One region of the Bradyrhizobium sp. Mp27 genome, then DNA from elsewhere that is predicted to be linked to it. Evidence: predicted binding sites of a transcription regulator. Region 1 holds the regulator's gene; each other region holds the start of a gene.
The links. The regulator LexA, encoded in region 1, represses DNA repair genes until DNA is damaged. The targets are predictions, from matches to a motif close to TGTTCNNNNTGTGTTCNG.
Positions count from the first base shown of each region.

Region 2: the regulator LexA is predicted to act here: its motif matches at 2,348-2,365, upstream of uvrA (excinuclease ABC subunit UvrA).
Region 3: the regulator LexA is predicted to act here: its motif matches at 1,482-1,499, upstream of QJT78_RS32170 (single-stranded DNA-binding protein).
Region 4: the regulator LexA is predicted to act here: its motif matches at 2,170-2,187, upstream of def (peptide deformylase).

Region 1 is NZ_JASAUS010000033.1:58,979-62,502, forward strand. It holds gene glp (gephyrin-like molybdotransferase Glp) at 1-1,171, shown strand, start outside; gene lexA (transcriptional repressor LexA) at 1,348-2,049, shown strand; gene QJT78_RS18830 (hypothetical protein) at 2,257-2,472, shown strand; gene QJT78_RS18835 (hypothetical protein) at 2,665-3,099, shown strand; gene QJT78_RS18840 (hypothetical protein) at 3,077-3,337, opposite strand; gene QJT78_RS18845 (GAF domain-containing protein) at 3,324-3,524, shown strand, end outside.
Region 2 is NZ_JASAUS010000085.1:5,317-8,840, forward strand. It holds gene uvrA (excinuclease ABC subunit UvrA) at 1-2,251, opposite strand, end outside; gene QJT78_RS32150 (outer membrane beta-barrel protein) at 2,556-3,311, opposite strand; gene QJT78_RS32155 (outer membrane beta-barrel protein) at 3,457-3,524, opposite strand, start outside.
Region 3 is NZ_JASAUS010000085.1:10,234-13,757, forward strand. It holds gene QJT78_RS32160 (outer membrane protein) at 1-209, opposite strand, end outside; gene QJT78_RS32165 (outer membrane beta-barrel protein) at 442-1,203, opposite strand; gene QJT78_RS32170 (single-stranded DNA-binding protein) at 1,653-2,150, shown strand; gene QJT78_RS32175 (DUF2306 domain-containing protein) at 2,304-2,741, shown strand; gene gyrA (DNA gyrase subunit A) at 2,910-3,524, shown strand, end outside.
Region 4 is NZ_JASAUS010000016.1:69,480-73,003, reverse strand. It holds gene QJT78_RS12280 (MFS transporter) at 1-798, opposite strand, end outside; partial or broken gene rmuC (DNA recombination protein RmuC) at 940-2,138, opposite strand; gene def (peptide deformylase) at 2,310-2,834, shown strand; gene fmt (methionyl-tRNA formyltransferase) at 3,040-3,524, shown strand, end outside.

The sequences.
Region 1 (3,524 bases):
GGCGGGCGCAGAGCCGCTGCCTGAAGAGATGATCGCGCTCGACGCAGCCTTCCACCGCGTGCTCGCGCGCGACGTCGCCGCGCGGCGCACGCAGCCGCCGCAGGCGATGTCGGCAATGGACGGCTATGCGGTGCGCGCGGTCGATGCGGCGAAGATCAACTCCCAGCTCACCCTGATCGGCGAGGTCGCGGCGGGCCGCCCGTTTGCGGGATCGGTCGGCGCCGGCGAGGCCGTGCGTATCTTCACCGGCGGTGTCGTTCCCGATGGCGCTGATGCGGTCGTGATCCAGGAGGACACGATCGCGGACAGCAAGCGCATCACCATCAAGGAAGCCGCCGTAACGGGGCGGCACATCCGCCCCGCCGGCGTCGACTTCTCGGAAGGCGACGTGCTGCTGCGCAAGGGAGCCCGGCTCTCCGAGCGCGACCTCGCGCTCGCCGCCGGCATGAATTACCCGCAACTGCCAGTCCGGCGACGCCCGAAGGTCGCGATCCTCGCGACCGGCGACGAGTTGGTGATGCCGGGCACCACGCCCGGTCCCGGCCAGATCGTCTATTCCAACGGCTACGCCCTGCACGCGCTCGCCCGCAGCGAGGGCGCCGATACCATCGACCTCGGCGTTGCCGCCGATACGCTTGAGGCCACCACGGCCGGCATCGGCCGCGCGCGGGAGAGTGGCGCCGACATCCTGATCACGACCGGCGGCGCCTCTGTCGGCGACCACGATCTGGTCCAGCAGGCGCTGAGGGACGAAGGTATCTCGATGGCGTTCTGGAAGATCGCGATGCGGCCAGGCAAGCCCATGATGAACGGGCGGCTCGGCGCGATGCGCGTGATCGGCCTGCCTGGCAATCCCGTGTCATCCTACGTTTGCGGCTTCCTGTTCATGGTGCCGTTGATTCGCGCGCTTTCGGGCCGTTCGATGATTCATCACCGCCGCGAACGCGCGGTGCTCGGCCGCGATGTCGGCGCCAACGACCAGCGCGAGGATTATCTGCGCGCGCGCCTCGAGCTGCGCGACGACGGCACGCTCCTCGCCCTTCCGGTCAATCACCAGGATTCCTCGCTGCTTGCGAATCTCGCTGCGGCACAGGCACTTCTCGTGCGCGCGCCATTCGCGCCGAAGGCTGAAGCCGGCACGCCTTGCGAGGTCTTGCGGCTGCCCGTCTGAGCGCTTCGTTCGCGTGCGTTCCGCGAACTTTGTCGCGTTCACGGTAAATTAAGCAGTTGCGGAACATGTATCGAACATATAGTGTCCGTTCATGATTTGTTTCGAGAATGTAGCGGCTTACTGCTGAATTCAGCGTCTCGGAATCGAACGACATCAACCGGGGGATTTTGGTCGAGATGTTAACGCGCAAACAATACGAGCTCCTGCGGTTCATCAGCGAACGGCTGAAGGAAAGCGGCGTGCCGCCCTCCTTCGATGAGATGAAGGACGCGCTCGACCTGCGGTCGAAATCGGGCATCCATCGCCTGATCACTGCGCTCGAGGAGCGCGGCTTCATCCGGCGCCTGCCCAACCGGGCCCGCGCCATCGAGGTGATCAAGCTGCCCGAGCTTCAGGCCGCTGCCGGCAGCCGCCGTGGCTTCACGCCGAGCGTCATCGAAGGCAATCTCGGCAAGGTCCGCACGACTTCGAGCCCGCCGGCGGACGAGGGCGAGCGCCCCGTCGCGGTCCCCGTGATGGGCCGCATCGCGGCCGGTACGCCGATCGAGGCCTTGCAGACCCGCAGCCACACCATCAGCGTACCGCCTGACATGCTCGGCTCGGGCGAACATTACGCGCTCGAAGTGCGCGGCGATTCCATGGTCGAGGCCGGCATTCTCGACGGCGACATGGCGCTGATCCAGCGCAACGAGAGCGCCGATACCGGCGATATCGTGGTGGCGCTGATCGACGACGAGGAAGCAACCCTGAAGCGCTTCCGCCGCCGCGGCGCCTCGATCGCGCTCGAGCCCGCCAATGCGGCCTATGAGGTCCGCATCCTGCCGCCCAACCGGGTGAAGATCCAGGGCAAGCTGATCGGGCTGTACCGGAAGTACTGATACCGGACGTGCCGGTATCCGTCATTTCGCGCCCCGCGCGCTTTCGATCGGCATCGCCGATCCGAGATTGGAGCGGACGATTGTCCGCTTCCGCTGGATAGTCTTTCTGGTTTCGCGCAGATTATCCGGCCCCTCCTCCAGCGGTAAATCCTCGGCACGCCGCACGAAGCAGCCCTGCTTCGCGGCCTTCAGGTTCGAGGAGAAGTCATGCGCCGGATCGTTCTGAGCACAGTTGCTGTGGCGCTGATCGCAGCATCAGCGTCGCAAGCCTTGGCCGCGCAAGCCTTGGCCGCGCAATCCCGGCCCCATGTCCGCAAGGACACCGCCGTAAGCGAGCAAGTCCGCAAGGCCCGCGACGCCGTCGACCGACCGTCGCGGCCGGCTTGGCAATATTCCGGCTGGTCGGCGCCTGCGGGGCGCTGACACGCGCCTGCAGAATGCAAAGGGGCGGCCTTTGTTCCTGGCGGTTTCGGGAAAGTTAATGTGATTGCGGCCTGCGGCGGCGAGCCGTAGATTTGCCTACAACCGGGCAGAACCTTTCCTATTTCCACTCTGATAGAGGCCTGCGCCTCGATTAAGAGACGTGGGTCGCTATCCCTGCATGAGGAGCACCCGATGTGTGACTACAGCCTGCATGCCGTCGCGTCGCGTCCCGCCGAAGTCGGCGAGACGATCGTCACGACAACCTTCCGCGGCACCTCGACGCGCGGCTTTGCCTCCGCAGCCGATCCGACCGTCGCGGTCTGCCTGCTCCCGGGAACGGAGCTCGCCTTCGCCGACAACGTCCGCTACGACAATCGCTGGATCTGGACGCGCACCGTCAATTCGCGCGTCGGCAAGTTCGGCAAGATCGATCCGCACATTCCCGATCGCCATCATGATGCGATCGAATTCCCCGACGGCAAATCCGTGCTGGTGACGCAGCTGGTCGAAGGCCAGCGCGCGACCGTGCTGCAACTACCGGTGACTCAGCCGCTCGGCGAGCGCGAGCACAAGCCGCAGATCATCACCGACAGCCGGCCGACCATCACCCGCCTGCCGATCGGCTGACATCGCCATTTCCGACCGGCAGGTCGGGCCAGGATTGAAAATCGCCATCGCCGGCCGAGGCCGGCGAGATGGTGGTGTTCGTGCCCCGCGAAACGCCATCGGGCGGACCACGCCGTTGCGCCTCCCACCGCACGAAGTTTGCGCTGCCCTGCCTGAATTTTGAACGTCCGTTCCGCAGCCAAATGGCCGATGCTTGGTGCGGCTTGAGACGGCGGACACGTTCGATGAAGACCTTCATTCGCGTCGTTGAACTCTGGGTGCCTGACCGCACGCGCATGCGGCTGGAATTCGGCGGCGGCCTCTACGGCGAAGGGTTGTCCGCGTTCAAGGCCGTGAGCGAAGATCTGCGCTTCGGATATGACGAGGGGCTTCCCGGCAAGGCCTGGGCCAGCGGCCACCCCGTGATCCTCACCAGATTTGCCGAT
Region 2 (3,524 bases), on a different contig from region 1:
ACCATTCGCGGATCGGCGTGAAGGCGCCGGTGTAGGTCGCGGGGTTCGAGCGCGGGGTGCGGCCGATCGGCGACTGGTCGATGTCGATGATCTTGTCGATGTGCTCGAGGCCCTCGATGCGATCGTGGGGGGCGGCGCCTTCGCTGGCGTTGTTCAGCTTGCGGGCGATGGCCTTGTAGAGCGTGTCGATCAGCAGCGTCGACTTGCCGCCGCCGGAGACGCCGGTGACGGCCGTGAACAGGCCGAGCGGAATTTCGGCGGTGACGTTCTTGAGATTGTTGCCGCGCGCGTTGACCACCTTGATGGTGCGGCGATGGTTCGGCGGGCGCCGCTCCGGCACCTCGACCTCGAGCTCGCCGGTGAGATATTTGCCGGTGAGCGATTTCGGGTTGCGCATGATCTCGGCGGGCGTGCCTTCGGCGACGATGTTGCCGCCATGCATGCCGGCGCCGGGGCCGATGTCGAGGACGTAATCGGCAAGCAGGATCGCGTCCTCGTCATGCTCGACGACGATCACGGTGTTGCCGAGGTCGCGCAGGCGCTTGAGGGTGTCGAGCAGGCGCGCATTGTCGCGCTGGTGCAGGCCGATCGAGGGCTCGTCCAGCACGTAGAGCACGCCCGTCAGCCCCGAGCCGATCTGCGAGGCGAGGCGGATGCGCTGGCTCTCGCCGCCCGACAGCGTGCCGGAGGAGCGGGATAGGGTGAGGTAGTTGAGGCCGACGTCGAGCAGGAAGGTGAGGCGCTCGCGGATCTCCTTGAGGATGCGGCCTGCGATCTCGTTCTGCTGCGTGTTCAGCGCTTCGGGCACGGTCTCGAACCATTCGCCGGCCTTCCTGACCGACAGCTCCGAGATCTCGCCGATATGCTTGCCGCCGATCTTGACGCAGAGCGCCTCGGGCTTCAGCCGGAAACCCTTGCAGCCTTCGCAGGGGACGTCGTGGAAATATTTTGCGAGCTCCTCGCGCGCCCACTCGCTCTCGGTCTCGCGATAGCGGCGGTTGATGTTGGTGATGACGCCCTCGAACGGCTTCTTGGTGTCGTAGGAGCGGACGCCGTCCTCGTAGGAGAACTTGATTTCATCCTCGCCCGAGCCAAGGAGGATCGCGTTCTGCGTCTTCTTCGGCAGATCCTTCCATTTGGTGGTCACGGTGAACTTGTAGTGCTTGCCGAGCGCCGTCAGCGTCTGAATATAGTAAGGCGACGACGACTTGGCCCAGGGCGCGATCGCGCCCTTGCCGATGGCGAGCTCCTTGTCGGGGATGACGAGGTCTTCGTCGACATGCTGCTCGACGCCGAGGCCGCCGCAGGCCGGGCAGGCGCCGTAGGGATTGTTGAACGAGAACAGGCGCGGCTCGATCTCCGGAATCGTGAAGCCGGAGACGGGGCAAGCGAATTTTTCCGAGAACAGGATGCGCTCGGGCCCGCTCTTGTCGTGAATTTTTGCGGTCTTCTTCTTCTCCTCGACGGGCGCCGCCGCTGCAGGCGCATCGGCGAACTCGACGACGGCGAGCCCCTCCGCGAGCTTCAGCGCGGTCTCGAAGCTTTCGGCGAGGCGCTGGCCGATGTCGGCGCGCACCACGATGCGGTCGACCACGACGTCGATGTCGTGCGGAAATTTCTTGTCGAGCGTCGGCGCCTCCGCGAGCTCATGGAAGGTGCCGTCGATCTTGACGCGCTGAAAGCCCTTCTTGAGCCATTCGGCGAGCTCCTTGCGGTACTCGCCCTTGCGGCCGCGCACGACGGGGGCGAGCAGATAGAGGCGGGTGCCCTCGGGCAGCGCCAGCACGCGGTCGACCATCTGCGAGACGGTCTGGCTTTCGATCGGCAACCCAGTGGCGGGCGAGTAGGGCACGCCGACGCGCGCCCAGAGCAGGCGCATGTAGTCGTAGATCTCGGTGACGGTGCCGACGGTCGAGCGCGGGTTCTTCGACGTCGTCTTCTGCTCGATCGAGATCGCCGGCGACAGGCCGTCGATCTGGTCGACGTCAGGCTTCTGCATCATCTCCAGGAACTGGCGCGCATAGGCCGACAGCGATTCGACGTAGCGGCGCTGGCCCTCCGCATAGATGGTGTCGAAGGCGAGCGAGGATTTGCCGGAGCCTGACAGCCCCGTGAACACCACCAGCTTGTCGCGGGGGATCTCGACGTCGACATTCTTGAGGTTGTGCTCGCGCGCGCCACGGATCGTAATTGTGCGCAGGCTGGATCCCGCGTTCTGCTGTTGGCGCTTCGCCTTGATCACTTCATCCATCCGAGTTGCCCTCAAGGAATCCCAAAGGTGCGCGATCGCGCCAACAAAAAAGGCGCGCGTCGCCCGGAACCGGGATCGGCGCCGATGGGTATGGCAGCGAACGTAGGAAGAACGGGAGCGGATTTCCAGTGGCGTGTGCGAATCGTCAACGGATTGTTGGCGGGCTGGCGGCATCTGGCAGGAGCGGGGCGCCCGGAACATGCGAAGGGCCGGCGCGAGGCCAGCCCTTCGTTCGCATTTGAATGCGGATTTGGGGCAATCCGCACATGATCAGGACTTGGAGGTTCCTGAGGGAAGCTTTGTCTCAGTATTTGGCGACGACCGGGCCGCCCCAGCGGTAATTGATGCGGATCAGGCCCATGTCGATATCCTGGCCGATCCGGTCGGTGCGCGGGGCGAAGCCGCCGACGAGCGTTGCGAAGTCGGCGCTATGATGGCCGAGGAAGACATGGTTGTACTCGCCGCCGACCGACCAGTTCTCGGCAAAGCCCCATTCCACGCCGATGCCGATGGTGTAGCCCCAGCGGGTCTGGTTGACGCTGTTGAACACCGCGGCCGGGACGCCGGGGACGAAGGTGTCGTACTTGTCGTGCGCCACCGCGGCGCCAGCCTTGCCATAGAAGAGCAGGTTGTTGACGGCGTAGCCCATCTGGCCAGTGAACAGGCCGAAGCTGTCGATCTTGGTCTGGTTGGTGAACAGCGGCAGCGCCACGCTGACATTGCTGCCCTTGAAGTCGGCCCAGTTGCCTTGGCCCTCGATGCCGAACACCCAGCGCGATTTCTGCCAGCGATAGCCGAGTTGTCCGCCGATCGTGCCACCGCCCGCATTGTGACAGCCTTCGCCAACGGCCGGATCGACAGCGATGCCGAGCGCGCGTGTCACGCCCCAGCAGGCATGGGCCAAGCCGCCGCCGCCGTTGATGCCGGCATAGATGCCGCTCCAGTCGTAGACGGGAACGGCGGCCGCAGGCGCCTTGTAAATCGGTAGATCGGCGGCGGTAGCCGGCGCGACCGCGCCGAGTGCGAACAGGCTGACCGCAGCCAGCATCCACGTCTTCATGTCACGTCCCCAACTCGCCAAAGCCATTCGCGGACGCCTTGCGCGCGCCTCACGACTCCAAGACGGTTGGGTGCACCCTCGCGCGAAAACAAAAAGGCCGGCGCAAGGCCGGCCTTTCGTAACGCGATGGCGTCGGAGGTGACGCTTAGTACTTCGCCACGACCGGGCCGCCGAACGTATAGTTCACGCGAACGGTGGCCATGTCGACGTCCT
Region 3 (3,524 bases), on a different contig from region 1:
CCGCCGACGAAGCCACCCTTCATCTTCGGGTCGCCGGAACCGTTTTCCCAGGCGCCGCCGCCGACGATACCGAGGTAGAAGCCGGTCCAGTTGTAGACCGAGGCCACCGCCACCGGAGCCTTGGTGTAGGGGCGCGCCGCGAGATCAGCGGCCGAAGCCGGAGCAGCGAGAGCGAACAAACAGGCCGAAGCCAACAAAACCTTCTTCATTTTCAAACTAATCCCAGTCCCGGTTTCTGTTTTTGCCTTCCGTGCGTTCGGAAGGACATCGGACGCCGTGGTCCAACTGATGTCGTGCTTACACCAGCAAAGCCGCAAGTTGTGTCTCCCAAAAGCCACAATAATCGCAAAACGTAACGGTGGCTGACCTATAATTCCGGTTGCCCACGCAAAAAGGCCGGCGCAGGCCGGCCTTTGATTTCCAAGCGATCTCAGAGGGATATCAGTATCTTGCGATCATGGGGCCGCCCCAGCGGTAGTTCACGCGGACGAGGCCGATATCGACATCCTGGCTGATGCGATCGGAGCGAGTGGCGACGCCGAGCGGGGCGAAATTGCCGGATCCGGTGAAGCCGATGGTGCGGTTGCCGAGGAAGATGTGGTCGTACTCGAAGCCCACGGTCCAGTTCGGGGCGAATCCGAACTCGACGCCCGCACCCACGGTGCCGCCCCAACGGGTCTCGTTGGCCCGGTCGAACTCGAGGCCGCTGGCGACGTCGAAGCTGCGGTAGCGATCGCCGACGACGGCGCCGCCGCCCTTCACGTAGACCAGGACGTTGTTCCAGGCGTAACCGACCTGACCGGTAATCAGGCCGAAGGCGTTGATCTTCGAACGATCGCGCAGGCCGCTGATCGCACTGATATTGTCACCCGAGAAATCGGCCCAGTTGCCCTGGCCTTCGAAGCCGAACACCCAGTTGGCTGACTGCCAGCGGTAGCCGACCTGGCCGCCGACCGTGCCGCCGGTCGCGTTGTGGCAGCCTTCGCCTACGAGAACGCCACCGCCGATATCGACGTCCCAGCACTTGTGGCTGGTGCCGCCGCCGCCGTTGATACCGATGTAGAAGCCGCTCCAGTCGTAGATGGTCGCGATCATCGGTGCCGGAGCCTTGGTGTAGGGACGCGCAGCGAGATCTGCCGCGCTTGCGGGAGCCGACAGCCCCAACGCGATTGCACCAATAGTACCAATCAAAATCTTATTCATTGCAGTCCCCCCAGTTTCTGACCGCTTTTCGAAGTCCCCGAAGCGGCTGATCAGGCGCGACGCCTATAAGAATCTAATTCCGCGGCAAGCGTAGCTTAGGCGGGAGGCGGAGTCCGTCTCCGGAATGCAACAGTCGGGCGGCATCTGAACTGCTTCTAACTTGATGAATGTTAAGCTGTTTCGCCGTCCTCAGGAATTCGGGGAAATTCCATTTGGCGCAGGCCGTCTTGGTGCAGCGCGGTGCCGTCTTGCCAACGCAACAAGGTGAGGGGAGTCATAAGAACAAATCTGGAACGAACCGGCCAGGGGTGCTATATGTGGGGATAAGTGGAGGGGTGACGGGTCGATCCGTCCGCGCAAGCGTATAGGGTCGCGTCAACAGGTTGCAGAGGACGCGGGCGCGTCCCGGGCCTTCTAAAATTCAGTGGCATTCGGAGTGGAGAGCGGCGATGGCGGGAAGCGTCAACAAGGTTATTCTGGTTGGAAATCTCGGCAAGGATCCCGAAATCCGCCGCACCCAGGACGGGCGGCCGATCGCGAATTTGAGCATCGCCACCTCGGAGACCTGGCGCGACAAGAACAGCGGCGAGCGCAAGGAAAAGACCGAGTGGCATCGCGTCGTGATCTTCAATGAAGGGCTCTGCAAGGTCGCCGAGCAGTACCTGAAGAAGGGCGCGAAGGTTTACATCGAGGGCGCGCTCCAGACCCGCAAATGGACCGACCAGAGCGGCGCCGAGAAGTACTCCACCGAGGTCGTACTCCAGGGCTTCAACTCGACCCTGACGATGCTCGACGGCCGCGGCGGCGGTGGAGGCGGCAGCTTCGGCGACGAGCCAGGCGGCGATTTCGGCTCTTCCGGTCCCGTCAGCAGCGCGCCGCGCCGTGCCGTTGCCGCCGGCGGCGGCGGTGGCCGCAACAGCGACATGGACGACGATATCCCGTTCTGAGGCGGGCGGGGGCGCTTCGCCTCTGATGTCACCTTGCTCGCGTAGAGCGACAGGACTCCTTACCAATTGGCGGGCAAAGCTCGGTTTTTCCCGGCTTGCCTCATGTGCTGCCTCAAGCCTTTGACGAGGTGTGATGTGAATGGTATTAACTTGATGTTAATCCTGTTCACATGGGTCGGCCGGAGGCCCTGCACGAGCGTTGCGCCGCTGCTTGAGGCTGCTCCAGCGATCCCGCTGCACGCCTTTGCCGCCATGGCCGCCTTCGTGCTCGGCCTCGTTCAGTTTGCCGCCCCCAAGGGCACGCTGCCGCACCGGACGATCGGCTGGATCTGGGTGGGGCTCATGGCGGTCGTGGCGGCATCGTCGTTCTGGATCCACCAGATCCGCCTGGTCGGGCCGTTCAGCCCGATCCATCTCCTATCGATCTTCACGCTGGTGATGCTACCGCTCGCGGTGTGGCGGGCGCACATCCATCGGGTCTCCGATCACCGGCGCATCATGATCATGACGTTCGTCGGCGCGCTCGTCATTGCCGGGCTGTTCACGCTCATGCCTGGACGGATCATGCACCGGGTGATTTTCGGAGCCTAGGACGTGGTTCCCGGCGGCTCATTCCGGCTTCCCTCGAGGCAGTGGTGCTGAGCTCGTAAGTCTCTGGAAAAACAGTCGGAAAAACCGCTTCCCCAGACCTCGCAAGGGTGGTTATCAGGGGGGCGATGCGCTATATGATTCCCAGATAAAATCTCACCGGATTTCCCCTTGGCTGACGACGACAACAAGCCCGGCGACCAGCCGGCGCAACCCTCGGACATTCGTCCCGTTTCCATCTACGAGGAGATGAAGAAGTCCTACCTCGATTACGCGATGAGCGTGATCGTGGCGCGTGCGCTGCCCGATGCGCGCGACGGGTTGAAGCCGGTTCATCGTCGCATCCTCTACTCGATGAACGAGCAGGGGCACACGCCCGACAAGAAGTACGTCAAGTCGGCGCGCGTGGTCGGTGACGTGATCGGTAAATATCATCCGCATGGCGACCAGTCGATCTACGACGCCATGGTCCGGATGGCGCAGGACTTCTCGATGCGCGTGCCGCTCATCGACGGCCAGGGCAATTTCGGCTCGGTCGACGGTGATCCCCCGGCGGCCTATCGGTACACCGAAGCGCGACTGACGAAGGCGGCGTTGGCCCTGCTGGCCGACATCGACAAGGACACCGTCGACTTCCAGCCGAACTACGACAACAACGAAACCGAGCCGTCGGTCCTGCCGGCCAAGTTCCCGAACCTCCTGGTCAACGGGGCGGGCGGCATCGCGGTCGGCATGGCGACCAACATCCCGCCGCACAATCTCGGCGAGGTCATCGATGCCTGCGTC
Region 4 (3,524 bases), on a different contig from region 1:
GAGTGCGGCGAGCGCGTCCTTGCGGGACAGGAATTCCGAGAAGGCCCCGATCGCCGCGTGCAGCACGCGCGCGAACGCCGTCTCGGTTTGTGTCGCAGCTTCCGCCCGCACCGATTGCTCGGGCTCGGTCGCGGCCAGCGCGGTGATCGTGCCGATCAGCACCATCGCCGCCATCACCACATAGCCCCACATCCAGGCCGACGCGCGCGGAATGCCGGTGCCCTCGAAGCCGGACACGATGAACAGCGCGCCCGCGGTCGAGACCAGCATGCCGATACGATAGGCCGCGACATAGGACGCCATTCCGGCGGCCTGCTCGCTCTCCGGCAGGCTCTCGACGCGGAAGGCGTCGACCACGATGTCCTGCGTCGAGGACGTCGTCGCGACCAGCAGCGCGCCGAGCGCGACGTAGAACGGCGAGCGCGCGGGATCGGTGAGCGCCAGCAGCAGGATCGCGATGATCAGCAATAGCTGCGAGAACAGCAGCCAGCCGCGCCGCCGTCCGAACGCGCGCGTGAACAGCGGCACATGCAGCGCATCCACCAGCGGCGCCCACAGGAATTTCAGCGTGTAGGGCGTGCCGACCAGCGCAAACAGCCCGATGGTCTTGAGATCGACCCCGGCCTCGCGCATCCACACCAGCAGCGTCGAGCCCGACAGCGCCAGCGGCAGCCCGGACGAGAAGCCGAGGAACAGCACGATCAGCACCCGCGGTTGCAGGTACACAGCCAGGCCGTCGCGCCAGGAGGTAGGGGCCGTGTCGGGGCTGGCAGGGGAGGTCGCGTCGGGTGCGGTCATGGGGAGGTGTTAGCAGATTCTGGGGGCGCTGCCTCTGCCACAAAACTCGTCATGCCCGGGCTCGTCCCGGGCATCCACGTTCTTAGTATCGCTGAAGAGATCGTGGATGGCCGAGACGAGCCCGGCCATGACGAAACGGCGTCACTCCCCCGCCTGGAGCTTCCTCGGGAACAGCTCGCCCGCACCCGTTGCCACCAGATGCGGTCCCTCCGGCGCATCGGTCTTGCTGAAATCGAGCTCCTCGATCCGCCCTGCGCGTTTCTCGATCTTGTCGGCGGAGATCAGCACCTGCCGGACGTCCTCGTTCGCGTCGGCAAAATGCTTCTGCAATTTCAGCACGCGGTCGCGCAGGCGGCCGAGATCGTCGCCGAGCTTGATCACTTCGGTACGGATCTGGTCGGCGGCGTCGCGCATGCGCGCGTCCTTCATGATCTGCTGCATCACCTGGATCGCAAGCATCAGCAGCGAAGGCGATACCAGCACGACGCGGGCGCGATAGGCCTTCTGGATCACGTCGTCGAAACCGTCATGGATCTCGGCATAGACCGATTCCGACGGCACGAACATCAGCGCCATCTCCTGGGTCTCGCCGGTGACGAGGTATTTGTCGGCGATGTCGCTGACATGCTTCATCACGTCGCCGCGCAGCCGCTGCGTGGCGATGCGCTTCTCCTCGTCGGTGCGGGCGTCGTGCAGCGCGGTCATCGCCTCCAGCGGAAATTTTGCGTCGATGCAGAGCGGCCGCTGGTCGGGCAGGAACACCACGCAGTCCGGCCGCTTTCCGGTCGAGAGCGTGAACTGGAACTCGTAGGCGCCCTTCGGCAGGCCGTCCTGTACGATCGCCTCCATCCGCGCCTGGCCGAAGGCGCCGCGCGACTGCTTGTTGGCGAGCACGTCGCGCAGGGTCGTCACCTGCGTGGTGAGGTCGGTGAGGTTCTTGTGCGCGTTATCGATGATGCCGAGCCGCTCGTGCAGCGCGCGCAGGCTCTCCATGGTGTTGCGGGTCGAGTGTTCCATCGACTGGCCGACCCGATGGGTCACCGAATCCAGCCGCTCGTTGACGGCGCGCCCATGTCGGCCTGGCGGCCGGCCAGCGCCTGGGTCATGGCGTCCGCTCGGCCGGCAGCCTCGCTCTGGGCGTGCAGCACCTGGCTGAGGCGCTCCTCGAGCTCGTCCGCGCGGATGGCATTGGCCATGGCGAGTTCCGCACCGCGCCGTCCCGAGCGCGCGATCACGACCGCAATCACCACCAGCAGGATGACGACGAGGGCGCCGAAGCCGATCAGCGCGTCGATGGTGCGGACCGGCCAGTCGCCAGCCAGGAAAATGATCTCGTTCATGGCGGCACTTGTAGCCGATTCGACACCTTCCGCGAACGAATAGCGAACATTTATGATTAACAGCCCCCTAATTTTTATGGTTAACGAAACCTGAAGTTTTATGGTTAGCGGAGGGTTAACGGAGTTCCTCGCCGCATTGACCGCATCCGGCATGCGGCTTAAATCGCGGCCATGGCCCTCAGAGAAATCATCATCCTGCCCGACAAGCAGCTGCGTCTGGTCTCCAAGCCGATCGAGAAGGTCACGACGGAGATCCGCAAGCTTGCCGACGACATGTTCGAGACCATGTACGACGCGCCCGGCATCGGCTTAGCTGCGATCCAGATCGCACAGCCGCTGCGGCTGATCACCATGGACCTCGCCAAGCCTGACCCGGACGGCGAGACAAAGCCGGAGCCACGTGTCTTCATCAACCCTGAAATTATCGCCTCCTCCGAGGATCTGTCGGTCTACGAGGAAGGCTGCCTCTCGATCCCCGAATATTACGAGGAGGTCGAAAGGCCTGCGAAGGTGCGCGTGCGCTTCACCGACCTCGACGGCAAGCTGCACGAGGAGGACGCCGAAGGCCTCTACGCCACCTGCATCCAGCACGAGATCGACCATCTCAACGGCGTGCTGTTCGTCGACTATCTGTCAAAACTCAAGCGTGACCGCGTGATGAAGAAGTTCGAGAAAGCCGCCAAGCGCGCGGAGTAAGTCATTTGTAAGCACTGGTACTGCCGCGAACTCCCATGCGCTCCCTCCCCCCTTGCGGGGGAGGGCGGGGGAGAGGGGAAGCCCAGGCGGAAGTCTAACCGGGGCGAAGAACTGGTCCGCGCTCATACCCAGAGAGCGCGTCGTGTGGCACCCCTCTCCCTAGCCCTCCCCCGCAAGGGGGGAGGGAACATACCGAGTCCTTGTCATGCCCCTCCGCCTCATCTTCATGGGCACGCCCGATTTCTCCGTGCCGACGCTGCTCGAGCTGGTGTCGCATGGCCACGAGATCGCGGCGGTCTATACGCGCGCGCCCAAGCCCGGCGGGCGGCGCGGTCTGCAATTTCAGCCGACCCCGGTCGAGGAAGCCGCGCGAAAGCTCGGCGTGCCCGTGCTGACGCCGAAGTCGCTGAAGACGCCCGAAACGCTCGACGAGTTTCGCGCCTTCGACGCCGATGCCGCCGTCGTCGTCGCCTACGGCATGATCCTGCCGCAGGCGATCCTCGATGCGCCGAAGCTCGGCTGTTACAATCTGCACGCTTCGCTGCTGCCGCGCTGGCGCGGCGCCGCGCCGATCAACCGCGCGATCATGGAAGGCGATGCCGAGAGCGGCGTCATGGTGATGAAGATGGATGTCGGCCTCGACACCGGCGACGTCGCCATGGCCGAGCGTCTTGCGATCACGGACAACAT